Regions from separate parts of the Candidatus Photobacterium acropomis genome, predicted to be linked through region 1. Evidence: predicted binding sites of a transcription regulator. Region 1 holds the regulator's gene; each other region holds the start of a gene.
The links. The regulator PurR, encoded in region 1, represses purine synthesis genes. The targets are predictions, from matches to a motif close to TNANGNAAACGTTTNCNTNA.
Positions count from the first base shown of each region.

Region 2: a site for PurR is predicted at 4,625-4,644, ahead of purL (phosphoribosylformylglycinamidine synthase). Genes of this name have one in related genera too.
Region 3: a site for PurR is predicted at 4,943-4,962, ahead of Q7657_RS01010 (NCS2 family permease). Genes of this name have one in related genera too.
Region 4: a site for PurR is predicted at 5,227-5,246, ahead of Q7657_RS17920 (phosphoribosylaminoimidazolesuccinocarboxamide synthase). Genes of this name have one in related genera too.

Region 1 covers NZ_CP131609.1:2,273,964-2,281,981, reverse strand. The annotation lists gene Q7657_RS17405 (ABC transporter substrate-binding protein) at 1-755, opposite strand, end outside; gene lpdA (dihydrolipoyl dehydrogenase) at 841-2,985, opposite strand; gene Q7657_RS17395 (carboxymuconolactone decarboxylase family protein) at 2,996-3,601, opposite strand; gene Q7657_RS17390 (TfoX/Sxy family DNA transformation protein) at 4,056-4,646, opposite strand; cyclic di-GMP riboswitch class I at 4,784-4,872, opposite strand; gene purR (HTH-type transcriptional repressor PurR) at 5,050-6,054, opposite strand; gene Q7657_RS17380 (heme ABC transporter ATP-binding protein) at 6,449-7,315, opposite strand; gene Q7657_RS17375 (FecCD family ABC transporter permease) at 7,312-8,018, opposite strand, start outside.
Region 2 covers NZ_CP131609.1:1,231,621-1,239,638, reverse strand. The annotation lists gene Q7657_RS12755 (hypothetical protein) at 1-351, opposite strand, end outside; gene purL (phosphoribosylformylglycinamidine synthase) at 531-4,448, opposite strand; gene mltF (membrane-bound lytic murein transglycosylase MltF) at 4,896-6,389, shown strand; gene tadA (tRNA adenosine(34) deaminase TadA) at 6,446-6,973, opposite strand; gene Q7657_RS12735 (LysR substrate-binding domain-containing protein) at 7,007-7,897, opposite strand.
Region 3 covers NZ_CP131608.1:219,350-227,367, forward strand. The annotation lists gene Q7657_RS01000 (hypothetical protein) at 1,234-2,085, shown strand; gene Q7657_RS01005 (linear amide C-N hydrolase) at 2,265-3,350, opposite strand; gene Q7657_RS01010 (NCS2 family permease) at 3,513-4,880, opposite strand; gene Q7657_RS01015 (L-cysteine desulfidase family protein) at 5,374-6,669, shown strand; gene Q7657_RS01020 (SLC5/6 family protein) at 6,999-8,018, shown strand, end outside.
Region 4 covers NZ_CP131609.1:2,383,444-2,391,461, forward strand. The annotation lists gene Q7657_RS17895 (hypothetical protein) at 136-285, shown strand; gene Q7657_RS17900 (hypothetical protein) at 693-824, shown strand; gene Q7657_RS17905 (ATP-dependent helicase) at 859-3,183, opposite strand; gene Q7657_RS17910 (DUF445 domain-containing protein) at 3,432-4,142, shown strand; gene Q7657_RS17915 (metal-dependent hydrolase) at 4,404-5,168, shown strand; gene Q7657_RS17920 (phosphoribosylaminoimidazolesuccinocarboxamide synthase) at 5,362-6,465, shown strand; gene torE (trimethylamine N-oxide reductase system protein TorE) at 6,914-7,090, shown strand; gene torC (pentaheme c-type cytochrome TorC) at 7,134-8,018, shown strand, end outside.

The sequences.
Region 1 (8,018 bases):
AAATAATGCCAAAGTGGTGCGGTGACTTTATCAAATAAGGCTTTTTCAGCGGGTAACGATAAGGGTTGGTATAACGCTTGTTTATCGGTTGTGAGTTCAAGCAATGCTGCTTTTAAAAAGCTACTGCCATGAAACTCTGGCGGACGAGGGTAGCTAATTTTCCCCGGGTTTTGCTGTGCTAATGCCAATAGTTGTTTAAAACTTTGTGGTGGATTTTTTAACTTAGTGGTGTCGTAAATGAACACCAGTTGTCCCACTCCCCAAGGTGCTTCATAACCGTCGGTTGGAACGGTGAAATCTTTATCTATCGGTAATGAGGTATCAACGTATTTCCAGTTAGGTAAACGTTGAGTAAACGGACCATACAACAGGTGATGTTGTTTCATAGAGCGGAAATTTTCACCGTTGATCCAAACCATATCAACGCTACCGTCTTTGTTTTTATTGGCGGCTTTTTCTGCCAGTAAACGCTGTGTGGTTTCTGCAATGTCAGTGACTTTCACTTGCTTTAACGTGACACCGTATTGTTGTTGCAGCTGTTTATCTGCCCATTTTAGGTATTCATTGATCTCTTGGCTGCCACCCCAAGCATTGAAGTAAACGGTTTGACCTTTGGCTTTATCAAGCACTTGTTGCCATGATGCTTGTGCTAGCGAAGGTGTTGACGTTGTTTGCTCTGGTATTTCAGCATACGCAGCAGTGGAGAGTACAAGCGATAACGCAATGCCTTGCGACAGTGCTTTTAAATAGGGCATGTTGCACTGTGGCATCTTAAATAGTGATTTCATTCATCTTCCTTTGCTGCTTGTTGTTTTCGTTATTGTTATGCGCTTTGTAAGGCTATTTACGCATCCATTGATGGTAACGCTGCACTAAGGATAATAGCTTTTGTGGTGCGTTGTGTTGTTTCCACACTCCAGCGGTATATTTCGCAGCTTCACTCATGGTCGGGTAAGGATGGATCGTCGATAAGATCTTGTTTAGTCCTAATTTGTGACGCATTGCTAACGTAAATTCTGCCAATAGTTCACCACCATGATGACCAACAATAGTGACGCCTAAGATCTTGTCGCTATTTGGCGGTGTCAGCACCTTGATGAAACCTTCATTGTTGTTGTCGGTGATTGCACGATCTAAATCCGCAATATCATAAGTATAGATTTTATATTCAATACCTTGGGCTTGCGCTTCTTTTTCGTTTAATCCCACTCGTGCTAACTCTGGCGAGGTGTAGGTAACGGCTGGCAATACCGAGTAGTCGGTTTTAAATTTTTTAATGGCACCAAATAAGCTGTTAACTGACGCATACCATGCTTGATGTGCTGCGGCATGGGTCAGTTGGAAAGGACCAGCCACATCACCAACCGCATAAATATTTGGGTACTGGGTTTGCAGATAGTCATTAACCTTGATGGTTCCTTGTGGTGTCGTTTCAATGTTTAACGTCTCTAAACCGAAACCTTGGGTATTGGCAACACGACCAAGGGCGACAATGACTTGATCAAATTCCACTTCGACTGATTGGTTATTCGCAAGATCATCTAACTGCGCAAGATGATATTCATTATTGGATGCTTTAAAGCTCACCGCTTTGTGCTGAAGCAATACCTTCACACCTTCATCAGTGAGTTTATTGCGAATAACACAAGCCGCATCGTTATCTTCACGATTGAGTAATTGCTCAGCCATTTCAACCAAGGTAACAGACGTACCTAAACGATTGAACGCTTGTGCTAATTCGCAACCAATAGGACCACCGCCAAGAATAAGCAGTTTTTTCGGCTGTTGTTCTAGTTGCCATAAGGTGTCGGAAGTGAGCGGATCAACATCTTTTAACCCTGTAATGTTTGGTAATAGCGGCGAAGCACCTGTAGCAATAATGATGTTACGTGTCGTGATGATCGTATCGTTCACTTTCACTTGCCAAGGGGAAATGATAGTGGCATCACCTTGAATACAGTTCACGCCTAGCTTGGTGTATCGCTCAATAGAGTCATGCGGTTCGATATCGGCAATAACGTGATGTACTCGCTGCATAACGGCTTTGAAATCGATAGCTTCAATGTTGGCGTTAATGCCTAACTGTTTCGCTTGTTGGATTTCATGAGCACTGTGGGCGGCACGAATTAAGGCTTTAGAGGGTACACAACCAGTATTTAAGCAATCGCCACCCATTTTATGGCGTTCAATCAAGGTCACTTCAGCTTTCACTGCGGCAGCAATATATGAGCTAACCAAACCGCCAGCACCTGCACCAATGACGACTAGGTTTTGATCAAATGAGTGAGGTTTTTGAAAGTCTTGGTAAACCTTTTGGCGTTTTACAGCGTTGACAATGAACTTGGCAATCAGAGGAAACGTGCCGAGTAGAGCTAACGATAGCAATACTGGGGTAGAAACAATTCCACGCAGTGATTCAATATTACTGAGTTGAGTACCAGCATTAATGAAAATAGCCGTAGCAGGTAACATGCCTAACTGGCTTATTAGATAAAAGGTACGCGTTTTAATGGGAGTTAAACCCATCAATAGGTTGATCAGGAAAAACGGAAACACAGGGATCAAGCGCAGCGTTAGGAGATAAAATTCGCCTTCTTTCTCGATCCCTTGGTTAATGGTTTTTAAGCGATAGCCAAAACGCTGTTGTACCCAGTCACGTAGAATAAATCGGCTTGAGAGAAATGCTAAGGTTGCACCAATAGTGCTGGCAAATGAGACAATGATCAGGCTAGGCCAGAAACCAAAAATAGCGGCTGCTAGCAAGGTTAAAATGGCGGCACCCGGTAAGGATAAGGCAGTCGCTAGAACGTAAATAGCAAAGTACGACACATAAGCCACGATTGGCTGGCTTTGAATTTTCGTTTGTAGGGCAGATTGCTCCTGCTTGATAAAATCAAGCGTGAGGTATTGCCCGAGATCGAAATGGATCCAGCTTGCAATCAGGCTAACAATCACGATGAGTAAAGCGAGCTTTTTCTTATCCATGTCTCTCACCTTATTTGTTTTGCTGAGTATCAGCTTGTGATTTGTCTTGCTCTTGGTTAGCCGCAACATCATTGGGTTTAATTGGCAGAGTACAGAAGCCTTGCTCTGGCACGTCCAAAGCGGTGTTAAATTTAGCGGATAGGTTTTGGAAACTGACTAATGCGGTGATCTCTATGATGTCATCGCTGCTGTACCACTGCTGGAGCGCATTAAGCATCTCATCAGTAACACGTTGCCCTGTAATGGTCATGGCTTCCGTGTAGGCAAGCACAGCGCGTTCTTGCTCCGTAAATAAATCAGAGTGTTGCCAATTCGCCAATGCTTTGATTTTTTCTTCAGAATCACAACGCTCTGCCAACTTCATACCGTTAGCATCAACACAGAATGCACAGTCATTGAGTTGTGACACACGAACACAGATCAGCGAGCGTATCACAGCTTGGATAGGGGATTTTTTGCGATCGAGAAAACCGAAAAATCCTGCGACTAACCAAAACAGTACAGGTTTGCGGCCCCAAAGCTTAGCTGGGTTTAGCACTTGCCCATAATGTCGAGCTTGGAGCCATAGCAAGGGTTTTACCCAGAGAGAGTCGATTTTCTTGATTGAGATACGCACAGCCATTCCTTAAAACAGATACCTAAAAAGCGAGTTGCTAGGGTATACATGTAGACCTTAACTGTATGTATTGTATTTCATTTACTAAGAATTATGGCTTTTTCGCCAATCAGTTGGCGAAAATAAAACCAATGGTGAAGAAAATAAAAGGCGAGGAGGATATTGTAAATAGCGATAAATGTGATGCGAGATTAATAAAGCGTTAAATATTTGACGTTATAAAAAACAAAATTAAATATTTATGTTTTAGCATTGATATAAAACAAGAAGTTATTAATTACTTCTAGGTGCGTTATTTTGCTAGTTCTTATTATGAGCTTTATGTATTAAAAGATATAAAATAGAGTAGTCTGGTTAGGTATTATTCTAAATATATATTTAGTAGGTATACTTAGAAATAAAAGAATGAACATCTTTTATTTCTAAGTTAAATAGAATTGTCGAAGTAGATTTATTAAGAAAGGGCTGATAATAATTCGTTTCGACGTTGCTCAGGAATAACAGACCAATGTTGACCACTTATTGCACCTTCTAGCGCCCATAGTAATTCAAGACTAAGTGGACTGTTTTGCGCTTTTTGTAGCGCTTGGTATGCACCTAAAGCACCAGCAGCTTGAAGTTGTTCGATAGTCTCTATGCCTGCTTTTTTAAGCATTCTTTCGTTTGATAACCGTAGGTTTGGTAAGTCCTTTATACGGTCAGGTACGCAACTCTCCTTTTCTTGCTTGTCTTTTTCTGCTGCATCCAATGAATACCGACCTTGCGCAACGATCTTTTCAGGTTCGTCCCACCAATTATCAGGTATTGCGTAGTGCTTGGTTACAACAGGGAAGCCACGTTTCTTATAAACGTAAGGCTCAAGACCTGCTTTTTTGAATTCCTTTTCGGTTTCAGCGTTTGCGCGTAAATGAAGTTTATCATTTACAACTAATGCAAACATTGTATCACCAGCAAAAATGCCAAAACCGCCAAACATCGACCGTGATTTCACAGATCCAAAATGGTCAAATAATTTTAATGAATCTTTTAATATTGGTTTATCCATGCTTCTACTCGGTGAAATAAATATGAGTGTCACCTAAACATCAAGAGCGAGGAATTAGATTAATCAATCTTCATAATAGGCTTGTCAATATATTGTTAAAATAATCGTCATTATATTGGCGAGACTAATTATAATCCTTCGGTAACCCCGCTACCGTGAATTAATAATAATTGTTAGGCCGGAGGTTTTGCGTCTTAATCTTTCAATTAATTTGCCTGTTCGTGACTATATAAAGTTATATTAAATATTAGTTTTAATATTAAATCCAAGTCCTCAAAAATGTGATACTGCTTCAGGTAATTGTTCTTATCTTGTGGTGAGCATAAATCTTTTTTAAAAAAGTAAAAAAAAGCCAACAAGTTAAACTTATCGGCTTTTTCATGACTTACCAAGGTCAATCTTGTTAGTTGAGATCTTTAACAGACTTTCTCGCAACAAGCTCAGGCGTCATTTCAAAAGTTTGACGAGCGTGATTCTTGTCTTTAACACGATCTAGCAAAATTTCCACCGCTGTTTTACCTAAACGACGCTTAGGCTGGTGGATGGTCGTTAGCGGTGGAGCAAAGTACGGTGCAAGGTCAATGTTATCGTAACCAATGATAGAGATATCATCAGGAATACGTAGACCTGCTTGCTGGAATGTACTGATCATTGCCATTGCCATGATATCGTTGAAACAGAAGATAGCAGTAGGGCGATCTTTCATTGCGATAAATTTCTTCGCTGCTTCTACAGCAGATTCACATTCGAAGTCACCTTCAAGTAGCCAATCTTCATTAACGCTTAAGTCCGCTTCTGCCATAGCTTTACGGAAACCTTTTAGGCGCTCATGACAAGTAGACTTATCAGCTTGACCAGATAGACAGCCAATTTTCTTATGGCCGTTATCGATGAAGTGTTTAGTCGCAATGTAGCCACCATCTTCAGCGTTATCTTGAATGTTGTCAGTGTGAGGACGTTCTGGACCCCAGTCCATGATAACCATTGGAAGATCGTTCTGACGCTCTAGTAGTTCAAGTAGCTTCTGATCAAGATCGCTACACATTACTAGTAAGCCATCAACACGCTTTTCTGCCAGCATGCGTAGGTAGTCACGTTGCTTTTCAAGATTACCTTCTGTGTTACATAGGATCAGGGTATAGCCTGCGCCGTAACAGTATTCTTCAACGCCATGTACAACTTCAGCAAAGAATGGGTTAGTTGATTTTGTTACCAACATACCAATGGTACGAGTTGTATTACATTTTAAGCTTCGCGCTACAGCACTTGGTGCGTAGTTAAGCTCGTCTACCGCAGCCAGCACTTTTTTCTGTGTTGCTTCTGCAACAAAGCGTGTTTTATTGATCACGTGTGACACAGTTGTGGTTGATACACCTGCCATACGTGCAACGTCTTTAATGGTTGCCATATTTATTCTTCTAATTATGGTCAGATAGAGATCTGACAAAAGGTTGTGGTACCCAATTGATTAATTACGTAGTAGATGGCTAGTTGAGAGACTAGTAGATATGAAATTCTTTAATTATTAACTACTTAATTATTCAATTTGGCACCGTTTTTATAGAGTACCGCTCTTAAACAACTAAAGCCGCAATAAATGCGGCATTAGTGTATCGAAATTTTTATTACAACTTTTACATGTGTAATCGCTTGCGCTCACATTTTACTGTGTGTTTTGCGTTGTGCAATCTTTCTGTTCATCTTGAGTGAAATTATTGATGATAAAGTATAAAAATGTAGGTCGTTGTCACGCTTAATCCGATTTTTATCGCATTTTTACAGTATTAATAACTGATTGGTTATTAAAGAATAGGATGATTCGCTGACAAAATATAAGGGTAGTTTTCTTTAGGGTGGGTATGCACCGTAACAGGCCAACCATACAGCGATTCTACAACTTCTGCCGTGAGCACTTGTGACGGTGTTCCATCCGCTTTTATTTGCCCATCTTTTAGGAAAATCATCCGATCTGTGTATTGCGCTGCAAGGTTTAAATCATGTAATACCACAATAACCGCAGCGCCTTGCATTGCCATGTTCTTGGCGATTTGTAAGGTGTGATGCTGATGTGCCAAATCAAGAGCTGAGGTTGGTTCATCTAGCATCAAAATACAATGTTCACCAGCTTGGCTTAATTGGGTTAATACCCGAGCGAAATGGATCCGTTGTTTTTCGCCGCCAGAAAGTGTCGGGTAAAGCCTATTTGCAAGGTTTTTGACATCTACATAATCCATTGTCATTTTGGTTACTGATTTGAGCTGTGGTGAAGTCAGCTGTAACGGAATTGCACCTAACTCCACCACTTCTTTTGCTGTGAATGCAAAAGAAAGGGCACTGTGTTGCGGCAGTATGCCTAAATGTTTAGCCAGTGTAGCTCTGTCCCATGATGACAGTGGTTGCCCGAAAAAAGAGACCTCGCCAGATTCAGGTGTCACTTCGCCACAGAGCACTTTTAATAAGGTACTTTTACCTGCGCCATTGGGGCCTAAAAGGGCGGTGACCTCGCCTGAATGAATATCTAAATTCAGATCATCTAATAAGACTTTATTGCCGTAACGGAGTTTGAGATTTCTAGCTTGAATAACGCTGTTTGTATTTAGAGAAGCGTTATTTTGAGAACTGTTTTCTTTCGAACTAAGTAAATCAATATCAATGGCAGTTGCTGTCATGAAATGTGCCTCTTTTGAGCGCTAAGTAAATAGATAAAGAAAGGCGCACCTAAAATAGCGGTGATAATGCCAACGGGTAATTCTTGTGGTGAAAAAGCACTACGGGCGATCATATCTGCAACTAATAAAATTAAACCGCCTAATAGAGCTGAAATGGGCAATAAGGTTTTATGATTTGGACCTGTTAGCATACGTCCGACATGAGGGATGACTAAACCGATAAATCCGATAGGGCCACAAATCGACACGGTAATACCGACACCTGCCGCACAGACAATAATAAGATTACGCTTTAAGTGCTGAGTATTGACGCCCATGTGCCGGGCTTCTGCTTCACCTAATAGGAACGCATTCAAGTTATTACAATGGCGATAACAGTAGTTAAACAGTAACGCTAAAGTACAGTAGGCAAGAAGGATCCCAGACCACGTAGCACCAGCCAGTGAGCCCATTGACCACAGTGATAAATCACGCAGTGCCTCATCATCAGCAATATAGTTAAGTAAGCCTAATCCTGCCGCTGAAATTGCGGTAATCGCAACCCCAGCTAATAGCATGATCATCACTGATGTGCCGTTTTTATCTGTGCCTAAGCGGTAAACCATGACAGTGCTAATTGCACCGCCAATAAACGCAAACACAGGCACAATGGCAAAGTTAAGTAACTGTGGGAAAGTGTTAGTAAGTGGGGCAAATAACACAA
Region 2 (8,018 bases), 1.0 Mb from region 1:
ATAAATCAGCACTAAGCTATTTATCGCTAAGATAGTATGTCCACGATATGTAATCGGCACTAAATCAGGAAGATAAGGAATAAAACTAAGTTTTAAAAACATCGTTGTCGCTGGAATATAAAAATACAATGGGAAAAAACCCCATTTCGCTTCCTTGAATAATCCAATGCAAGCAAGGAGACCAGAAATGAAAACAAGACAAAGAATAATGTCGGGTACGATAGCGATCGGTGAGTCACTAAAGAAATGTTCAAATAAATTTGCCTGACGAAAAAGACTTAATGCAACAAGCAATGCCAGTATTTTCGATGCAATACGTAAACGCATTGGTGTGGGTATATCCTGCCCCATTAATAATTCCTTTTGGGAAATAGTATTTCCATTACATCCTATTTTCGCAATTATAACCCTCCCTTTTCATTTTTTAATGTGATTATTATCAACAATGGAAACAAACATCGAATAATCACTCAAATAGAACAAAAAAACCGCCCTTTCGGGCGGTCTCATTATGTTAAGCAAATGTATTTTTAACCAATATTGACACGTGCATTTCTAAACATACGCATCCATGGGCTATTTTCACTCCAGTCATCTGGGTGCCATGAGTTCGCAACAGTTCTAAATACACGCTCAGGGTGCGGCATCATAATCGTTACACGACCATCGGTGGTGGTTACACCAGTAATACCGTTTGGTGAACCATTCGGGTTCGCCGGGTATTGCTCTGTTAGTTTGCCGTAGTTATCGATGTAACGAAGTGCGACTGTATCTGCTTGCTCTAGCGCGGCTAGGTGCTCCGCATTACGTACTTCAACACGACCTTCACCGTGAGATACCGCAATTGGCATGTGAGAGCCAACCATTTCATTAAAGAATAATGATGGGCTTTGTTGTACTTCCACTAAGCTAAAGCGTGCTTCAAAACGCTCTGATTCATTGCGGACGAAACGCGGCCATAAATCAGCACCTGGAATTAAGTCGCGTAGGTTAGACATCATCTGACAACCATTACACACACCTAACGCTAAGGTATCGTTACGATTAAAGAAAGCTTCAAACTGATCACGTGCCATGTTGTTAAACAGGATTGATTTCGCCCAACCTTCACCTGCACCTAATACGTCACCGTATGAGAAACCACCACATGCAACTAAACCGTTGAAACCATCAAGTTTCACGTTACCCGCTAGAATGTCACTCATGTGAACATCTTTCGCATCAAAGCCGGCACGGTCAAATGCTGCCGCCATTTCAACGTGAGAGTTAACCCCTTGCTCACGTAAAATCGCCATTTGTGGTTTCGCGCCAAGGTTAATAGCAGGAGCAATAAATGGAGCCGCGACATCTTCATTAATATCAAATGTTAGCTTCACATTTAGACCTGGATCTTGGGTATCTTTCTTCGCTTCAAACTCTTGTAATGCACCCGCTGGGTTATCACGCATCGCTTGCATTTGGTAAGTAGTTTCAGCCCATACAGCACGAAGTTCGGTACGGTTTTGCTCTAGTACTAAATCGTTACCATTCCAGATACGCACCACATCTTCTTCAACTACGGTACCAATTACATGACTACATGCTTCAAGACCATTCGCAGCCAGTACCGACTGAACCAAATCAAGATCATCAGTACGTACTTGAATAACAGCGCCTAACTCTTCATTAAATAGGCTTGCTAGCACATCATCAATGGCATCTTCACCGCTTGTATTGATATCAACTTCAACCCCCGTGTGGCCTGCAAATGCCATTTCCGCTAACGTTACATATAAACCACCATCACCACGGTCGTGGTACGCCAGTAGTTTTTCATCACGTACTAGAGATTGCATTGCGTAGAAGAAGCCTTTTAGTAATTCAGGGCTATCAACATCTGCTGGCTTATCACCAAGTTGTTTGTAAACCTGCGCCAGTGCCGTTGCACCTAGGCGGTTTTTACCACACCCTAAATCAACTAATAACAGGCTTGTATCACCTTTATCTGTGCGCAGCTGAGGTGTCACAGTTTTACGAACATCTTCAACACGACCAAATGCAGTGATGATCAGCGATAATGGTGACGTCACTTCTTTCTCTTCACCGTCTTGTTGCCACTTGGTCTTCATTGACATTGAGTCTTTACCAACTGGAATAGTTAGACCTAGCGCAGGACATAGCTCTTCACCGACAGCTTTCACGGCTTCATATAAACCTGCATCTTCACCTGGGTGACCTGCTGGTGACATCCAGTTAGCAGATAGGTTAATACGCTTCATATCACCAATATCACTACAAGCAATATTCGTTACCGCCTCGCCTACCGCTAGACGAGCCGAAGCGCCAAAATCAAGCAGTGCTACAGGTGTACGCTCACCCATTGCCATTGCTTCACCGTGGTAGCTGTCATAACTTGCTGCTGTTACCGCACAGTTAGCAACAGGTACCTGCCAAGGGCCGACCATCTGATCACGTGCAACTAAACCTGTTACCGTGCGATCGCCAATAGTAATAAGGAAGGTTTTCTCAGCAACAGCAGGCAAGCGTAGGATACGTTGGGTTGCTTCAGCTAGATCAATGCCACTACGATCAATAGCCTGACCTTCAACTTTTTGTGATTTCACATCACGGTGCATCTTCGGCGCTTTACCCAATAAGATATCCATAGGCATATCAATTGGCGTATTGTCGAAATGACTATCTTCTAGGGTTAAGTGACGCTCTTCTGTTGCTTCACCTACAACCGCATACGGTGCACGCTCACGCTTACAAATTGCGTCAAACGCAGCCATGTTCTCAGCGGCTACCGCTAATACATAACGCTCTTGAGACTCGTTACACCAAATCTCTAGTGGGCTCATACCTGGTTCATCGTTCGGCACATCACGTAATTGGAATTTACCGCCACGCTCACCATCATCAACAAGCTCAGGTAATGCGTTTGAAATACCGCCCGCACCTACATCGTGAATAAAGGCGATTGGGTTGGCGTCACCCATTTGCCAACAACGGTCGATCACTTCCTGACAGCGACGCTCCATTTCTGGGTTTTCACGCTGTACAGATGCAAAATCTAAATCTTCTGCCGATTGACCCGATGCCATTGATGATGCAGCACCACCACCAAGACCAATATTCATTGCAGGGCCACCCAACACGATTAGCTTCGCTCCAACTGGAATTTCTTTTTTCTGTACGTGTTCAGCACGAATATTACCCATACCACCAGCGATCATGATCGGCTTATGGTAACCACGGATCTCTTCACCTGCATGAGAAGTCACTTTTTCTTCGTAAGTACGGAAGTAGCCTAATAGGTTTGGACGACCAAACTCATTATTAAATGCCGCGCCACCAAGTGGACCTTCAAGCATGATATCAAGTGCTGTCACAATACGCTCAGGCTTACCAAAATCGGTTTCCCAAGGCTGCTCAAAGCCCGGTACTTTTAGGTTAGATACCGTAAAACCAACTAAACCTGCTTTTGGTTTACCGCCAATACCCGTTGCGCCTTCATCACGGATCTCACCACCAGAGCCTGTTGATGCGCCCGGCCATGGCGAAATGGCAGTTGGGTGGTTGTGAGTTTCCACCTTCATTAAGATATGGGTATCTTCATGGTGGTAGTTGTATTGACGAGAGTCAGGATCTGGGAAGAAACGCCCTACTTTAGAGCCTTCCATTACTGCTGCATTGTCTTTGTATGCTGACAATACGTAGTCATGGTTTTTCTCGTAGGTGTTTTTGATCATCTTGAACAATGATTTTTCTTGCGCAACACCGTCAATTGTCCAATCTGCATTAAAGATTTTATGACGACAGTGCTCAGAGTTCGCTTGGGCAAACATCATTAATTCAATGTCATTTGGATTACGGCCAAGCTTAGTGAAGTTTTCTACTAAGTAGTCAATTTCATCTTCTGCTAATGCTAAACCAAGAGTGATATTGGCATCTTCAAGGGCTTTACGGCCACCAGCAAGAATATCAACACTTTTCACAGGCGCTGGCTCTGCTTGCTTAAATAAAGCAACAGCCGATTCAAATTGATCCATGACCACTTCCATCATTCGGTCATGAATTAAGGCTTTAACTTGCTCTAATTGTGCGGCAGAAAGTGCACTGCTTGATTGGATGTAATATGCCGTACCACGCTCAAGACGTTTAATGCTTTGTAAGCCACAGTTACGTGCAATATCAGTCGATTTTGAAGACCAAGGAGAAATGGTTCCTGGACGAGGTGTAACCAGTAACAACGTACCGCATGGCTCATGCTCTGCAATCGTTGGACCGTAAGTAAGAAGACTCGCTAGTTTGCTATGCTCATCAGCAGTAAGGGCAGCAGATACATCAGCAAAGTGCATAAACTCAGCATAAATACCTGACACAGGCAGATCGAATTCACGACAACGCTCTAGTAGCTTATTAACGCGAAACTCAGACAGAGCGGGTGAACCACGCAAAATTTCCATGTGCAAACGTCTCTCGATTAGCAGTTAAAGAAAAGTGATATTGGCCTAATCCCCAACAAATGTTGGCTGAATTACGTCAATGTCACCTCTTACTCATCCCTGTTTTTTAACTCATTCACGAGTTAAAGCTTTAGCACCTGCGCAGTATAAGGGATTTTTTTTTGTGACGTAACACCTGACGCAACCGTTTGCGTGTTTTTTTTTCAATCATCAGCAAATTATCAGTAATTTTGACATTAACATGATTTTTTGAGCAAAAAATAACCGATAAATCAATTGATGTTCGTTTTTTTGTATCAATCCATGAATTATCACACTCAAGTTTCCGGTTCGGCTTTTCCGGTTTCTTCCTCTTTGATATAAATGGCAGCTCATTTTTAGAATAGGTCTGTGTTGTTGATATATCTCCACTCTCTTACCAAGATGTACCGTTTAGTTATATCGCTGATGTTTACTCTGCTGTTAAGTGGTTGCCAGTGGCAAGATAAACCACAAGATGCTTTAGAGCGCATTCGCGAAAGCGGTGTATTACGTGTAGGGACATTAAACAATCAACTGTCCTATTATATTGGTGCAGATGGCCCAACCGGGCTTGATTACGAGCTAGCACAGCGTTTTGCCAAAGAATTAGGTGTAAAACTGGAAATGCAAACCATGTTTACCCTATCAGGCTTATTCCCTGCACTTAAAAACGGTGATGTCGATATTGTGGCTGCGGGCTTAACCGTAACGCCTCAACGTCTTGATGGCTTCCACCCAGCGCCTGCTTATTATTACGCGAGCCAAGTGGTGGTGTATAAAAAAGGCAAACGTCGTCCCCGTGATCTAGAAGAGCTCGCTAACACTCACCGTTCTTTAGCGGTCGTCGCTAGCTCTAGTCATGAACGTCAATTGGAAGAGCTGAAAAAGAAATACCCCAATCTGACTTGGCAATCGATCAAAGAAACCGATATTGACGATCTACTCCGTAAAGTGGCCAATGGTGAGCTTGATTACACGGTTGCAGATTCTGTCGATGTTGCACTATTGCAGCGTACTCACCCAGAAATTGCCATTGCACTTGAGCTTACAGAAGATGAACCAATTAGCTGGTTTGTTAAAGACAGCAACAACGATAGCCTGTATGCGTTATTGATCGAGTTTTTTGGTCATTTAAAGCAAACCGGTGAGTTAGCGCAATTAGAAGAAAAATACTTTGGTCATGTAGAGCAATTTGACTACGTTGATACCCGTGCCTTCTTACGCGCTTTGGATGACAAACTACCTAAATGGCAAGGGCTATTTAAGAAGTATGCCAATGAGTTTGACTGGCGTTTAATTGCAGCATTAGCGTATCAAGAATCTCACTGGAACCCACAAGCGGTATCTCCAACAGGGGTTCGCGGCATGATGATGCTCACTAATCCAACAGCGAAATCTGTTGGCGTGACTGATCGTTTAGATCCAGAGCAAAGTATCCGAGGTGGTACAGAGTATCTACGTAAGATGATCGCTCGTGTTCCTGACAGTATCAATAGCCATGAGAAAGTGTGGTTTGCCCTTGCCTCTTATAATATTGGCTTTGGACATATGATGGATGCCCGCCGCTTAACTAAAGCGCAAAACGGCAACCCTGATACATGGGCTGATGTTAAACAGCGTTTACCATTATTACAGCAGCGTAAGTATTACACCCAAACCCGTTACGGTTATGCCCGTGGTACGGAAGCGGTGAACTATGTTGAAGGTATTCGTCGTTACTATCAAAGCATCATTGGTTTTGAACAAACCCATAGTAATGCCCATGATGGTGATGATGTAGAGATTGTGGATGGCTTACAAACCATCACCGCACCGATTACCCAACAATCTAAACCATCAGCAGCGGCACAGACATCGAAGAAAGTCTCAAGTGCCGAATCGACAACCTCCGGTGCTGTTGCTGCCACAACCTCAGAATAAAGACACAAAAAAGCTCAGATTAAATCTGAGCTTTTCTTTATCTAGATAAGAGCGGCTTACTCAATTGAGTCATTATTTTCAGCTTGCTGTTTAGCTAATTGCTTCGCTGCCTTTTTCTCTGCTCGACGACGTTTAAAGAACGCTTGCAGTTGTGCTCGACATTCATCCGCTAAGACACCAGACACTAACCCAACATGATGATTCACACCTTCATAACTGAGTAAGTTCATAGTACTACCTGCAGCGCCTGTTTTTAGATCGTCTGCGCCATACACCACTTTCCCTACTCGGCTATGTACCATAGCACCGGCACACATAGGGCAAGGCTCTAAAGTGACATATACGGTAGTATCTAATAAGCGGTAATTTTCTAGCACTTTACCCGCTTGGCGCAATGCCATGATCTCAGCATGGGCGGTTGCATCATGTTGTCCAATCGATCGGTTCCAGCCTTCACCGACAACCTGACCATTATGAACAACCACCGCCCCAACAGGCACTTCGCCTTCTTCTTCAGCTTTAGTGGCTAATTCCATTGCACGACGCATAAAGAATTCGTCATTGTGCTCTATTTGAATCGTCATTACTTATACTTTCGATTACGTTTACTGTTCTACTTACACGTCATAATGACTAATTTTAGGTAACTCTTCTGCTAAGAAGTCTACCAGCATACGTACCTTTGGTGATAAGTGGCGGTTATGTGGATATAACGCCCAAATACCTTCTTCTGGCTCTTGGTAATTCGTCAAGATCGGCACAATCGCACCTGAGTCTAAGTCTTTATCAATATAATAGTCAGGTAATTGCGCAATACCGATCCCTTTGAGTACCGCATCACGTAAGCCATAACCACTATTACAATTTAAGTTACCCGACACACGAACACTTTTCTCTTTACCTGATTCTTGGAAACGCCAATGGTCGAGGTTACCAATCAAACAATTATGATGACGTAATTCAGAGAGAGAATGCGGTACACCAAATTTTGCTAAATACGCAGGCGAAGCACACACATACATAGTACGCGTGGTTAAACGCTTAGCCATCATAGATGAACTGGTTAAACGACCAAGACGGATTGCCAAGTCAAAGCTACCTTCAACGAGATCGACCTGACGGTTGGTTAAATCAATATTCACTTCAAGCTCTGGGTATTGCAGCATAAAGTCGTTCACCAACGGCATGATGTATTTTTCGCCGTACGTCACAGGTGCTGTTAACTTAATTAAGCCTTGAGGTGTGCCACGCAAGTTACTCAGTGCGCGCTCTGCTTCTTCTAAACCATCTAATACCTGACGACAATGTTGGTAATAGACACTGCCTTCTTCCGTCAACGATACCTTTCTGGTCGTACGGTAGAACAGTTTCGTATTCAATCGATTTTCTAACGCACTGACTTGTCGACTCACTTGCGCCGTTGAAATGCCTAATCGTTTCGATGCTGCTGTAAAGCTTTCTGTCTCAGCTACCGCAACAAACTCAGTCACGCCTTCCCATTGGAACATCTTACTTACCTACACTTTGATACCAACAAACATTATTACCGCTAGGTAAAAGTTATTTGCAACTTAACCTAATTATCATTTATCCAGAAATAAATACAATAGTCTCCATCGAATCGAGAGA
Region 3 (8,018 bases), on a different contig from region 1:
CTAAAAAACTCATCACTATAGTCACATTAGTTTCAGGTACACGATCTAACAAGTGATTTTAAAATAACTTCAACCCAACATTACCAATAGACAATATTTGAATTAAAGCGAGATGGTTTAATTAGAACAATACGGCTTAAAATCAGCTAAAAAATAACCACTATTGTCCTACAGAGTAATTGCCCCATTACTTGTTAGACCTAATACTCATTTATATCGAATTAACGTGATTTTGGATTAGTTTTACTTTTTGACTTTATTAATGTCTGAGAGGGTGAGTAAAAGGATTACTAAATACATTTCTTTAGTTCTGTGATGAGAAAATATTAAAATGACATATAGAAAAAAGCCCCGAAGCAAAAGCAACGGGGCTAGATCGTCTTAAATCGCCAAATGATGCTTAAAACATCATGAACAACTTACTGAGGATAGCTTTCGCAAGCGCACCACACAGTAATTTGCCAACTTCTTCTTTCCACTTAGGGTAAGGTTTCATTGTACAATTCCTCTGGTTAGGAGGAAGACTGGACTCGCCTAGTTCGCCCTTGGATTCGCCAAGTAGGTTTCCTGCTGACTGTTGAATCGCGTGCGCCCGACTTCCGATTTGGGCGTATTTGCCGACACCACTCGCTGCAAACAGACTTGGCTTATTGCCTAAAACTCTGCTAAGAAAATTTCGTTAAGACGGTATTTCTACGGTCATTACGTATTTTTGCTCGCTGTTTGTATAATAATTACCATTCAGGTAAGTGGAAGTCTAAACTTGCATACGCTCAACCAGTTTGCGGAGTATATCTGTAAAATTAGGCACGCACAATACACTGATAACACTATAAAAAATAATTATTTTATGACTATTCCTGTGCTGAAATATCAGTATAATACGCCGCCTGACTTCAATATGTATTGCACTACCCTGTCAATTATCATATATTGGATTTCGTTGGATCGCGTGCGCTTTGTACGTAATAGAAAAAACCTCGACTACCAATCGGGGTTTTTTCGTATCTTGCGTTACGATTTTTACACTCTTTATCCATAAAAACACTTTAAAAGATAAAAGCTGCGATTTAAGTTCATGATGTTTATAAACGAAATGAATATTGTAATTAATGCATGCACCTTTATGTAAAAGTAAGAATGCTAATTAATAAACTGTTAATTGTGAAACTCATTCCATAGGTGAACTAACTCGATTAAAATACGCAGCAGTATTAATAATGAGTTTTTATCATGACCCCTCTAAAAAGTTGTGAAATAGAATTATCCCGATTCTTCAACAAATATTTCAAGTACTGTGCTTCATCGGATGCAGATGATCTTAAAGAGTTACTCTCTGTAATGTGCAGTGCATGCGAGAAATTAGAAAAAGTAAAAGCGGTTAATTTTGGCAAAAACAAACGTTATCGAGCTCTAAAAGCGCTAAGAAATTTTGCTACTCACGAATCAGAGTTACTTAATTCTTCTAAAGCTATTTCTCTTGCATCTGTAACAATGGTGCATGCTGAAGTTCAACTCATGAGCTTGTTGCCTCGTGAAGTGGTCGATTATGCAATACGTAATCTAAAATCGAAACAGACGATAAGGTATTTGAAAGAAGTAACCATCAACTATGGGAAATATGTAGATATATATCCAGCTTTATTCAACTTTACAGTAGACCTCTATTTTGAAGCTGTAAATCATAACCTTAATATTGAGGGTGCGGGATTTAAAGAACTTGAAAACTCAATAAACTATGAAAAGTTAAATGGCTTTCCCCATTATATAGATGGAAAAATCATCGTCCTCGATGGCTCTGATGTAAATACCTTTATTGAAACTCAAGCTATAAGTATTGAAAACAAACAATGTGAAGTTAGCAAGGCTCCTATCGGTGAAGACGGACTCAAAAGTTATGTCACAGCTTATGAAAAAATGCCTTTTGAACAAGTAAACATGATGAAAAAAGAGGATAAAAACTATATCTTAAATCTTCTTATCGACAGTGGTGTTGTTACATCTAATGGTAATGAAGTGAGTTCCACACGACCACTTAATCCAATTGAAACTATTATCGTCCACGAGCACCTAGATAAAAAGTAATGTAACGTTAACTCTTAACAGGACTATCATTACTTTTCCTAATATCTGTTAGTCAAAATAGGACTAATACTCTAACCAATTTTTTCCAAAAATGAGTTAGCAATTCAAATCACTCATCCACCAGCCACAAAAAAGGGCAGAAAACTCTGCCCTTTTGTTTATTTCAACCTGTGCCTGAATTACTTCACAACCACATCTTGGTAAGAGAACTTACCGTTATCTAGCGGCTGCTTGTGCTCAGTTTTCGCATTGAAATCTAGCTTAGATAAATCCACACGGCGGATAGTGCTGTCGTGCATGGTTTTGTAGAACAACAAACCATTGCCTTGATCTATAACCGATGTCCACTGTGTCGCACTTGGTAGATCTGGAATGTGCGACTTATCGTTAAACTCACTACCAATTGGAATATCGAAGTTGTTCAGAATATGGAACGCTTGCGATACCGCCTCTTGTGAAGTTTTCATCACAGGGGCACTATTTACATAGAATGCCGCACGAACAAAGCGTGATGGTGGTGAAATGTCACCCGGTAGACCAACAAAGTTAGAACCCACACCAAACGATTGTGCTTCTACACCATTAATTTTCTGCGGAGCACTGATACCCGGATGCAAATTAATGTAGTTGTTTAGGTTCGTTACTTGCCAGTTGTAGTCTGGCGAGTTGGTTAGCACTTTAGCGGTGTTCTTATGAATGTTGATTTTGCCGTGATCCATAATTTCGATAACAATGCTGTTGCCTTGCTTATCAGAAACACGCCAGTGTGCCGTTGGCGAAGGATTACCTTGCTCATCAAAATACACTGTTACAATCTTGATTTTGCTTAGTGCCGCTTCAACTTCTGCCACTGTTGAGTATTGGCTTAACATCCAGCGAACAAAGTCCATATCTGTGATGTTATTGGCAGTGTTTTTCGGATCGTATTTCGCAAGAGAGCCGTAACCACGGAAGTAGAACAGACCTGCTGTTAAACCTTTCTCGTTAATACCTTCCGCAATGAAGCGATCATCACTTACTGAAATACCAGCAAAACCGTATTTGCTCTTCCATGTTAGACCTTGCTTTTGATCTGGCATGGTAGCGGTGTAGCTATAATCGCGTGGAGACACAATTAGCTTACTGTTTAGATCGCTATGACCCCACTCGATAGTACGAGCTTGGATATGATCATTGCCTGTTGTACCCAGTGTAATACCCGTACATGCATTGGCTGCAGTGCTGAAGCAAGATGCGAACAACAGTGTTAATAAAGTCTTTTTCATAAATACGCCTGTGAATGTAAACGCATACAATAATATGAACCGATGATAGTACATTTTGGCAGATAAAAAACAATGTTTTTTCAGCTTTTATGTATAAAAAAACCCACAAAGCGTGGGTTTTTAATTATTTATTCAGTATAGACGGAAATATCTAAGGTTCGATTAAATCGCCCAGCCACCAGCGTAGAATACGACTAGCGCAATCGCAATTAATACTGTACCGATATTGAGCTTTTTCACTTCACCAGAGATAAGGCGACCCACCACTAGTGCAGCAAAGCCAAGCATGATACCTGTTACGATATTACAGGTAAGCACGATAAACACGGCGCACAATAGACCAGATAACGCATCAACAGAATCTTCCATATCTAGCTTGCTTACGTTACTTAGCATCAATAGACCAACATACATAAGTGCAGGTGCTGTTGCGTAAGCAGGGACTAGGTAGCTAAGCGGTGCTAAGAACAACATAAACAGGAACAATACGCCAACCGTTGTTGCGGTTAAGCCTGTTTTACCGCCAGCTGCTGTACCTGCTGCTGATTCAATATAAACTGCGGCTGGTGAGCCACCAACGAAACCTGCAAAGATGCTACTTACTGAGTCTGCGGTTAGGGCTTTACCACCACTGATGATATGACCACGCTCGTTAAGTAAGTTCGCTTGTCCTGCAACGGCGCGAATAGTACCTGTTGCATCGAAAATAGCAGTCATTACCAATGCCAGTACCGTTGGTAAAATCACTGGGTTTAATGCGCCCATGATATCCATTGAGCCCAGTAGCGATTCACCATCTTGACCGAATGTTGGCAGTGCGAAGAAACCGTGGAACGTCACTTTTGGATCGAAGATTAAGCCGATTATAGAAATGGCAATGATCACCAATAAAATGCCACCCGGTACACGACGCTTTTCTAAACCTAAAATTGCCGCTAGACCCAAAATCGACATGATCACAGGAAATGCAGTGAAATCACCAAACGCAACAGGTAAACCTTCGGCTGGGTTTTTGATCACAAGGCCAACACCGTTAGCTGCGATCAATAGTAAAAACAGACCAATACCAATGCCTGTACCGTGTGCAATGCCGTTTGGCATGTTCTTCATGATCCAAGTACGTACACCTGTTACGGTGATCACGGTAAACACTACACCCATTAAGAACACTGCGCCCAAGGCAACTGGAATGCTCACCCCTTGCCCTAATACAAGGCTAAATGCAGTAAAGGCCGTTAATGAAATCGCACAGCCAATGGCCATAGGTAAACGTGCCCATAAGCCCATTAATAATGAACCAAATGCTGCTACCAAACAGGTCGCAATAAAAACAGCGCCCTGATTAAACCCTGCCGCACCTAACATGCTTGGCACCACAATCACGGAATACACCATGGCTAAAAAGGTGGTTAAACCTGCAATCACTTCCTGTTTAACATTGCTACCACGAGCAGAAATTTCAAAGTAACGATCCAGTTTACTTTGAGGCTCAGAATGAGATGGGCGTTGATGTGTGCTGTCAGCAGACATGGTAAATTCCTATTTAATCTATGTAACGATGCTTTTTTCAGCTAAAAACGTCTGAGGCTATGCAACGCAAACGTTTTCCTTTTCATCAAAAATAAAAGGCTGATGTTTCCATCAACCTTATTTTTGCGCGGCGATCATACCTATAAACCCCTATCTTGCGCTACCGATAAATCATATTTCTTATTTAAAAACGTATGTTTCTTACAATCTCGACATAAAAACATACAAATTAAAGATAGCTCCTTGCGAAAACCATCACTACAAAATATGTGATATCGCTTGCAAAGGCACTTTTTTAGGTTCAAATGGGAGAAAACCTTTCTCTTTCTAGCTCAATTTGACCCGAAATTGGCAATTTTTTTCTTCGATATCGAGCGTATATTTGCCTCGTTTTCCATACCCTTATTAATAAAAGGGATAAAGGACAACACCTGCTTTCTATTTCTTCTTTTGGTCTTATTTTTTCTCCTGTTGGAGTGTAAAGGTGGTTGTGATGAGAACGGATCTTTGGCCTGCATTTATTAACGTGATCAAACGTGATGTGGTTCCTGCATTAGGTTGTACCGAACCTGTTTCTGTGGCGCTTGCCGCAGCTATCGCGATGGAGCAATTTCCATCACAAGATCGCACCATCACTCACATTGAAGTGAAAGTATCACCAAATCTAATGAAAAACGGCATGGGAGTAATGGTACCGGGCACTGGCATGGCAGGTTTAGCCATCGCAGCTGCAATTGGTGCCCTAGCAGGTAACAGCCAAGCACAATTAGAAGTATTAAAAGACATTACCGACAGCGATGTTGAACAAGCTAAATCGTTATTAAATGCCAACAAAGTAAGTGTTGGTGTGGCAGATGTCAGCAACATTCTTTATGCCCAAGTGAGTATCTACAGCCAAGATCACTGCGCTATGGTGACGATTGCTGATACTCATACCCAAGTATTAGCCATTGAGCTTGATGGCATTACGACGTTCCGAGCACAGCCGCAAACCAAGCAAGCTGACGACAACCATCACAATCCTTTTATTGATACGTGTGCGCAAGATGTATTTGATTTTGCCACCCAAGCACCGCTTGACGATATTGCGTTTATTGAACAAGCCTTCGAGCTTAACGATGCGCTATCGCATGAAGGGTTAAACAGCAAATACGGGTTAGAAATTGGCGCAACGTTCCAGCGCAATGTTGATCGTGGTTTACTCTCTGGCGGTCTATTAACGGATGTTTTACGCCGTACTGCTGCCGCTTCTGATGCGCGTATGGGCGGTGCAATGAAGCCTGCGATGAGTAACTCTGGCTCTGGTAACCAAGGTATTGCCGCGACCATGCCTGTGGTTGTGGTTGCTGATTTTATTAACGCTGATCGCGAACATTTAATTCGAGCCTTGATGCTGTCTCATCTAATGGCGATTTATATTAAGAGTCATCAAAACAAGTTATCGGCATTGTGCGGTGCAACCACGGCATCAATGGGTGCGGTATCAGGTATTACATGGCTATTAGGTGGTAACTTTGAACAGATCAGTGCCGCGATTTGTAGCATGATCGGTGATATTACGGGCATCATTTGTGATGGTGCAAAAGCAAGCTGTGCGATGAAAGTCTCTTCTGCAGCAGGCTCGGCGGTGAAATCGGCATTAATGGCATTAGATGGTATTCGAGTTACAGGCTGTGAAGGCATTGTGGCGGATGATGTTGATAGCACTATTCGTAACTTGTCAGCACTAGCGAATGGGGCGATGACCCATACTGATGTTCAAATCCTTGATATCATGGTTAATAAGTAATCATTCTTCACACCACCAGCGTTTGATAGCTCGCTGGTGGTACTTTCCTGCAATTAAATAGCTTTTCTTTTTTCTTCTGAAAAAGAGTAAGTTTTCCTCCTTGTTAGTTACTAAAAACAAAACAATCATTAAAAGCAGGAAATTACCTGTTCTATATCTTTTTAAGAGATATGTTATTACTTTTAGTTATTTAGGAAATATAACACCAGATCCATAATCCGATCATTCGCTGTCAGCATAACAATGATTATAAGCTGGGATATATGACTAAATCTGAAGTAGACACCACCCTCTCTGATAAAGAACGTCCTCTCTATCAACAAGCCAACATGACACCTCAACAATGGAAAGCTGCCACTAAGTTCGACAGTGTTGATATTGGTTGGATTGTAATGAGCATCGGTATGGCAATTGGCGCTGGGATTGTTTTTCTCCCTGTGCAAGTTGGCGTAATGGGCCTATGGGTCTTTTTGCTGTCTTCTGTCATTGGCTACCCTGCCATGTATTTGTTTCAGAAACTCTTTATCAATACTCTTGCTGAATCAAAAAAATGTACCGACTACCCTGGGGTGATCAGTGGTTATCTTGGTAAAAACTGGGGTATCGCCTTAGGCATTTTATATTTCATCATGCTAGTGATTTGGGTATTGGTGTACTCCCTTGCCATTACCAATGACAGTGCCTCTTATTTACATACCTTTGGGGTAACCGAGAGCCGTTTAAACCACAATATTTTCTATGGCTTAGCGTTGATCTGCTTGCTGAGTTACATCGGCTCGAAAAGTGAAAAGTTCCTATTTAAGATCTCAGGCTTTATGGCAGTTACCGTGATTGCTTTAGTCGCTGTGATGGGCGTACTGCTGATCCCACAATGGGATTTTGGCAACATTACCTCAATGGGAGACTGGGGCAAGATGATCAAAGATGCGATCATCACCTTACCATTTACCCTCACCTCGATTTTGTTTATTCAATCATTAAGCCCAATGGTGATTTCATACCGTTCACATGAAAAATCCATTGAAGTGGCGCGTTATAAAGCCTCACGTGCGATGACCATTGCCTTTAGTATTTTGTTTGTGGTGGTGTTCTTCTTTGCAGTGTCGTTTACCTTTGCTATCAGCCAAACGGAAGCCCAACATGCCATGAAAGAGAATATCTCGGCATTGGCAATGATTGCTCACTACTTCCCGGGTAGCTGGGCAACGATTGTGGGTATCGTGATCAACATCTTTGCGGTCGTGACGTCGTTCTTTGGGGTGTTCTTGGCGTTTAAAGAAGCGTGTAAAGGGCTGGCAATGAACATTCTTGAACGCAAGTATGCCCATGAAGAAATCAATACAGAGCTA
Region 4 (8,018 bases), 110 kb from region 1:
GCAGGACGTTGATACAACTTAGGTTCAGTATTACTTGGTATGTTATGGAGCATAAAGGAACGCTCAATACGATGTTATTTAATTATTGTCTGAATTTATTTAACGATAAATTCTAATGAGTTAAAAGGTTACAGAATGTTAAAGCAATTTCTTAATAATGTATTTCATAAACGCCAAATCAATAAATCCCAACAATTAAGAACGCGTCTTGAATTTGTTATTCAGCAAAACCTCGGTCAGCGTGAAGCACGTTATAATCGTGAACAACGCCACTCGATAGACTAATCGTTCATTATCGTCACGTAGCTATTCATATAATTATTTATGAGATATGAACACTGTAATATTATTGATATTGATTGATTAAACAATAATTTATAAATTAACAATCAATAGACAAGCAAATCAAAAACCAGCAAGCGATTGATTTAAAAGAAATTAAACAAAAAGATAGAATATTTTAAATTTAGTCATCATTAAGATTTTTAACCTTTAAACCACCAATTAAAAGATATTTAACTCTGTTTAATTGTTATGTCTTAATAATGAGTCATCATTTTTAGTACAAAAATACTTATTAGGCATCATATCTATAATTATAAGAAATAAATGACACTCGTCGCACTACTCTGTAACTAACGGTGATGACTTTTTTGTTATATTATTGTTAAAAACAGAGATGAGGATAATTTATGATTAAACAATTGCTCGCATCTATAATGAATAAAAAAAACCAAAAGAAAAAACAGCAAGCATTAAAAAATCGTCTCGATTTTGCAATGTCACAAAACGTAGGAAATAAACCTAGCCCAAGCCATGATTAATATTAATTATCTCAATAAATCGGCTTAACGTTTATTAGCTATATCTTCTAGCCTTTGCTTTCGCTATTACAATAAGTCGATTTACTAACACTTTCTCTTTTGTGATATCCGCTTTCTTTAAATCACGTAATATTCTATTCAATTCTGTTTCTAAATATTTCGCTGTTTTGTTTTTTACCATACTGCGGATCAGCTTTTCTGCATTCTCAGGTAACGGTTGCTCAACCGCCCATAAATAACTGTAAGCAATGTTTCCATCTCGCCCTGATGCAGGTAATACAATTTCTACCGGCTCTGGTGCTGATTGCATGTGATCAATACGACCTAAACGGGTGTAGTAGCCCTGTACGATCGGGGATTTGTGATAAGGCAGCTCATTACCCTCTTGATACAACAATGGACCAATTTCTTGCGCTAATGGCGCTTTTGCTTCAAGAATAAATTGGCTAGCATTTTTATCTTTGCGGATATAACTCTCTTTCTTAGTATTCTCTACCGAGTAGTAGATCTTAGCGCTGTGTTTTGCGCGTGTGATGGCAACATACGCTAAGCGACGTTCTTCTTCAGTATCAGCAGCAATCCCAACCGACGAACGATTAACATATGGAAAGGCGTCTTTATCCCAATAAGGCAAATACACTTGACTATATTCACAACCTTTCGCCCTAAAGATGGTAGTTAATTGTACCTGTGACATTGAGGCTTCTGTTTGGCGTAATGAATCAGAGCGTTGGGTATAGTACTCAAAGTAATTCAACGCCTTTTCACACGCTTGATCCATAGAGGCTAGCACAGTCTCGACACTATCTAACCTTTCAACGGCTTCTTCGATCTCAGATGCTGTCGCTTCAGTTTTCCAAATCCAATTATCCAACTCGCTATCACGACGATATTGACGGTAAACATCTAACGCTTTAAAGCTACCTTTGCGGCGTAGCGTCATCAATAATTCGACGCGTGCTGTAAAGTTATCAAGATTTAAATTGGGTTGTACCTTCTCTGTTTTGCTTACCACGTTTAACCACTGTTCTATGGGGGTATTCGCCAGCTCATCACACAATGGACGTAAATTAGCATTCGGCACATAACAGTGAGGAAACGACATTAAGTTAAACACTAATGCCGCTTTTTCAAACGGCTGTAATTGGTTATAGCGTCCCGTTGCAAAACGCATTACATCCATCAGCAACTTTACTTCTCGGCTATTAGAAAGCACCGAGCCCACAGGCATATAAAACGGAATATTCTTAGTTAAGAACGCCAATTCAAATAACATGGTTTGTGACCAGCGACGAACCAAAATCGCCACATCAGAAGCATCACCACCTTGCTCAATAAATTCAGCAATGGATTGGGCAATTTCCCCTACTTGACGGGCGGTGCCGATCACCTCAACAGGGGTATCATTCACAGACTGATGAGAAATGGTCTGAAAATCATGGAAACGTTGTTTGTTATTGGCAATTAAATGACTCGCAGCGAGTGCTAGACTATGACCAAAACGGAAAGTATGCGACAAACTATAGGTTTTCGCTGGCGCAAAATCTTGCTCAAAATTAAGCATAAACTGCGGCGCACTACCACGCCATTTGTAGATACACTGATCCACATCGCCAACAGCAACAAGCTGTGCTTGAGGGCCTAATAACAGCTTTAATAAACGGTATTGTGCGGTATTAATATCTTGAAACTCATCAACCACCATAAACTGAATCTGCTGATGATAGTGGGCACGTAAAGCGTCATTGTTGCTAAGTACATTAACGGTTTCCACCAACCAATCATCAAAGAACAACTGCTTACGCTCTTTACGAATGGTTTCAAAATTCCAATAGGCTTCAATAATGAAATGGTATTCATCACTGATATCAGACAATTCAAACACTTCTTTCGGTGGCAGCATATGCGCTTTCACCAAGCCAATGAAGCTCATCAATAATTCAATAGTGCGAGGATCTTTAAACGTCTGCTGTTTTTGGTAAGACTTTTCGTTCGCAGCCATTTGACGCAGCAATTGTTTTGCAATCGCCTTATCACTATCCCCATTATTAAAATCAACCTGATAGCCCGTTTCAGCCAAATAACCAGACTGGCGTAATAACTGATAACAAAAGCTATGAAAAGTATGTACTGGGACATTGGCACCAATGCCATTGCGCTCAAGTTTAGCTTTAAAATCAGTGCGAATATCACGGTTGAACATCAGCACCAACATATTCTGTGGTGCAATTGTGGTTAATTTATTTTCAACTAATCCTACCAAGGTGGTGGTTTTACCTGTCCCCGCCCCCGCAACACAAAGTGCATTGCCAGTTTGGTGATTGATAAAAGCCGTTTGTTCAGCAGTAAAGCTTGTCATGACATGCACCACATGATGGTAGAAAAGTGAATGGGCGAGTATAGCAAGTACCGGATCAGGTTTAAATTCATTGCTGGTGATATATACAGCACTCAATAGTAACCAATTGCTATTGCACTATTATCTTGACCGACAAACGGTAGTATTCCCCCACTTCAATTGCTAGAATCTCGCCCAATTAGCCATATCTTGGGCTTACCTCTTTTTAAAACATATTCTGTGTGATCCACACTGAGAACAAACCTGCTATGAATAACAAAAGTTTCCTCACCAACCTTATTTCACTGATTTTGCTGCTCATTGGTTATATTACAAACCAACAAGTGATCTTGTACTGTGGTCTATTCGCTTTCTCTGGTGCTTTAACCAACTGGTTAGCTATCCATATGCTATTTGAGAAAGTGCCTGGCTTATACGGCTCAGGTGTTATTCCCGCACGTTTTGAAGAGTTTAAATCTGCTATTAAAAACCTGATGATGGAGCAGTTCTTCACCCAAGAAAACATCAGTCGTTTTCTTAACAAAGAGATGGCTGGCGCAACGAACTTAAACCTTCAACCTGTGATTGAAAAAATCGATTTTGCCCCAGCGTATGATTCACTATTAGATGTGATCATGAATTCACAGTTTGGTGGCATGCTTACAATGATGGGTGGTGCAGAAGCCTTACAACCGTTACGTGAACCCTTCATTGAAAAAATGCAAAGTGCTGTGACAGATATTAGCCAACAAGATAACTTCAAAGCGGCACTCAAAGATCAACTCGCAGCACCAGAATCTCTGCATGATATTGAAGGCACCATTGAAGAGATCATCGATCAACGCCTAAACGAACTAACACCTAAAATGGTGAAAGAAATGGTCCAAAAAATGATCAGCGAGCATTTAGGTTGGCTAGTGATTTGGGGCGGTGTTTTTGGTGGTTTGATCGGTATTATCTCAGCCCTTATAGCTGGCTAACTGATACTTCACTTTATACCCATAATAAAGCCTTGCTTGAATTGCATACATTCAAGCAAGGCTTTTTCTTGGATACATTGTTTGGATGTAGAGACACGCCATTTCCCACTCTATTTCTATAAAGACAGACAACTGCTCGTGTTCGATGGTTATTTATCCGAAAAAACATCAATTACATACTAAAAATGTGATATTGGTTGAAAATTATGACCGAAAAATGATAAATACAACTGTATAAATACCCAGTTGGACTCTTCTTCCTTGGCAAACTTTTCTACTCATTTCAGTGTTGCAGCCGTTGCTAGTGGTTTAACCGCCACCGCCTTTCTTTCGGCTGATCACATTACGCCTTCAATGGCGATATGGATGACCTTTCTAGGCACCATTGGTGGCTTATTGCCTGACATCGACTCAGATCACTCCACATCAATGAAAGCCTTATTTAATATTTTGGCTGGCTTTTGTTGTTTCATCTTGATCAGTCATATTTATACCCAAGTCACTATGCTAGAACTGCTGCTTTATACCGCAGCTTTATTCATTACTATTCGTTACATGGGCAAAGCAGTATTTGAGCGTCGTACCGTTCACCGCGGCTGCTGCCATTCCATTGCCTTTGTATTACTGATCTCTCTGTGCTGTGTACATGTGAGCTCTATTATTGGTCATACTGCGGAGACTAGCTGGCTTACCGGTGGTTTTGTTCTATTTGGGGGCTTAGTTCATCTAATGCTTGATGAAATTTACAGTGTGGATTTATCCAACCAGCGTTTAAAGAAATCCTTCGGCACTGCTTTAAAGCCTTTCTCATTTGCTAACCCTCTGATTAGTTTGGCGCAAATTGTTGCTATCGTCTTACTCTTTTCCACTGCCCCGTCCTACCACAAAACGCTGCATATTTTGAGTAACTGGCATCATTTTAAATTTAGCCCAGCGTGGTTTAATTGGTCAGATATAGAAGTATGGGTGAATCATTTTATTCATCAAGCCCCACAGAAATTGAGCACTATTCATAAGCTGTTCTAGAACAACCTTCGGCGATAATCATCTTAATGAATATCGCCTTTTTTATGCTTTAAAATCACGATGCAAACGTTTGCTTTTTCTCTGGCAGTCAATTCTATAACCTTGTATGATGCGTCTACGATGATGTTTAGCCATATGTTCTTATGGCAAAAACTCTGCATTTCTGCGTAATCATTTGAATAGGATTTTCACGATGAGCCTTGCCGATCAAGTTTTAGCTGTTAATGATGATCTCCCAATCCGTACTGATAAGCCTGTACACAGCGGTAAAGTACGCTCTGTTTACTGGCTGACTGAAGCTGACAGTCGACGTTTGATTAAGGAAAAAGGCTACAATGTCCAACCTGATGCACCATTAGCCATTATGGTGATCAGTGATCGTATCTCTGCATTCGATTGTATTTGGCATGGCGAAGGTGGCTTAAAAGGTGTGCCGGGTAAAGGCGCTGCACTGAACGCCATTTCAAATCACTGGTTTAAGCTATTTAAAGACAACGGCTTGGCTGATAGCCATATCTTAGATATTCCCCACCCGTTTGTTTGGATCGTCCAAAAAGCCAAACCTGTGATGGTTGAAGCCATTTGCCGTCAATACATCACAGGCTCAATGTGGCGAGCTTACAGCAAAGGTGAGCGTAACTTCTGTGGTATCGAACTGCCAGAAGGGTTAGAGAAAGATCAAAAACTGCCTGAGCTACTAATGACGCCATCAACCAAAGGTATTCTAAAAGGCATTCCTAATGTTCCTGAGGCTGATGATGTCAATGTCACCCGCGATGATCTCGTTAATAATTACGCTGCATTTAACTTCCGTAATACTGATGATATTGCGCAATACGAAAAGCTATTAGCTGAAGGCTTTAACGTGATCAGCGACGCGCTCGCAAACCTCGATCAAATCTTTGTCGATACCAAATTCGAGTTCGGATACGTCACAGATGCAAGTGGCACTGAAAAGCTAATTTATATGGATGAAGTAGGTACACCTGATTCTTCACGTATTTGGGATGGTGCTGCTTACCGTGACGGACAAATCGTCGAGAACTCGAAAGAAGATTTCCGCCAAGTGCTGCTAAACACTTTCCCTGATCCTGATATCTTATTAAATAAAGATCGTATGGAAGAACGTTTCGCTCTTGCTCGTGATAACGAGTTACCACAAGACGTACTGATGCAGATCTCTAAAGTTTATACTGGGATAGCTGAAAAAATCACCGGTGAACAAATCAAACTAAGCCAAAATCCAAAAGCTGAAATTATCGAGATTTTGCGCAATCAATATCAATTAATCGACTAATCACTTCAACGTCTTTTCTTCAACATAAAAAACAGGCCATAAAATGCCTGTTTTTTATTCTTTCCAACCATTAATATTGTTCATATTTAAACAACCTATAATAATTTTGATTATTCTTTCTTCCCTACTTGTATTATTTTATTGCTCTAATTGATACTTGTTTTGTTGTATTTGATTACAATCACCCAACTAATAAAACAATTACCACAATCAACCAACCCTATTCCCACGTTGACACTATTAATATATTTTTATATTTTATAATATTTATATTTATATCAATATTTGCTATTAATGTATTCGTTTAAAATCAAAAAACCCTTCAAAACATAAGCATAACCATAAAGTATTAATTGAATTATGTATGACGGTTACTTTATGATCGTTATATAAATAGATTTAATAAAAATATTTATATCTACTCATTTTTTACAAAACAGGAGGTTCTATGACCAGTGTGACTGATCAAGAAACCAAGCAAACACGTAGCCGAGAATGGAAGATGTTCCTTTTTATTGTCATCTTTTTGTTTCCTATTCTCAGCGTCATTTTTGTCGGCGGCTACGGCTTCACCGTTTGGATGCTACAACTATTTGTTTTTGGTCCACCAGGGCATGGCGGTTAATCCCTACTAATTACCGTGAGCATCCTTTTAAAGAGAATTAATAATGAAATCATTTTTAGCTAGAGCTTGGCAGACCCTATCACGCCCAAGCGTTCATATTAGTCTAGGTGTCCTAACCCTTGGTGGCTTTATTGCTGGTGTTATTTTCTGGGGTGGCTTTAATACCGCACTAGAAGCAACAAACACTGAAGAATTCTGTGTCGGCTGTCACGCTGAAAACGTTGCGCCTGAATATGCAAACACAATCCACGATAAAAACCGTTCAGGTGTTCGTGCAACGTGTCCTGATTGTCACGTTCCACATGATTGGACAGATAAAATCGCCCGTAAAATTCAAGCAAGTAAAGAAGTCTTTGCCCACATGGCAGGCTTTATCGATACTCCTGAGAAATTTGAAGAACGTCGTATTGTGCTAGCACAGCACGAGTGGGAGCGTTTCAAAGCAAACGGCTCACAAGAATGTCGCGACTGTCACGATTACAAAGGCATGGACTTCAATAAGATGTCTCCTGTTGCGCGTGTTCAAATGAAGAACGCTGCAGAGCGTGATCAAAGCTGTGTAGATTGTCACAAAGGTATTGCTCACCACTTACCAAAAGACATGGACACAAGCGGCGGTATGATTTCAGAGCTGGTACAACTTTCTCACAACACGTCATACAACAAAGGTGAAGAAGTTTACAGCGTACGTTTCCTTCCTGTGTACGAAGATAAAGATCTTAAAGTGGAAGCAGGTCTACTTAACCCTGCATCTGGCGTAAAAGTGATTGATGAAACCGACAACGCCGTTGAAGTTGAAATTGCAGGCTGGCGTAAAGATAAGGGTTACGGCCGTGTGATCCAAGAAGATTTCGGTATGAACATCCCTGTGGCTTCACTACTGAAAGAATCTGCACAAAACGACAAAGTTGTTAGCAAGTACGAAGAA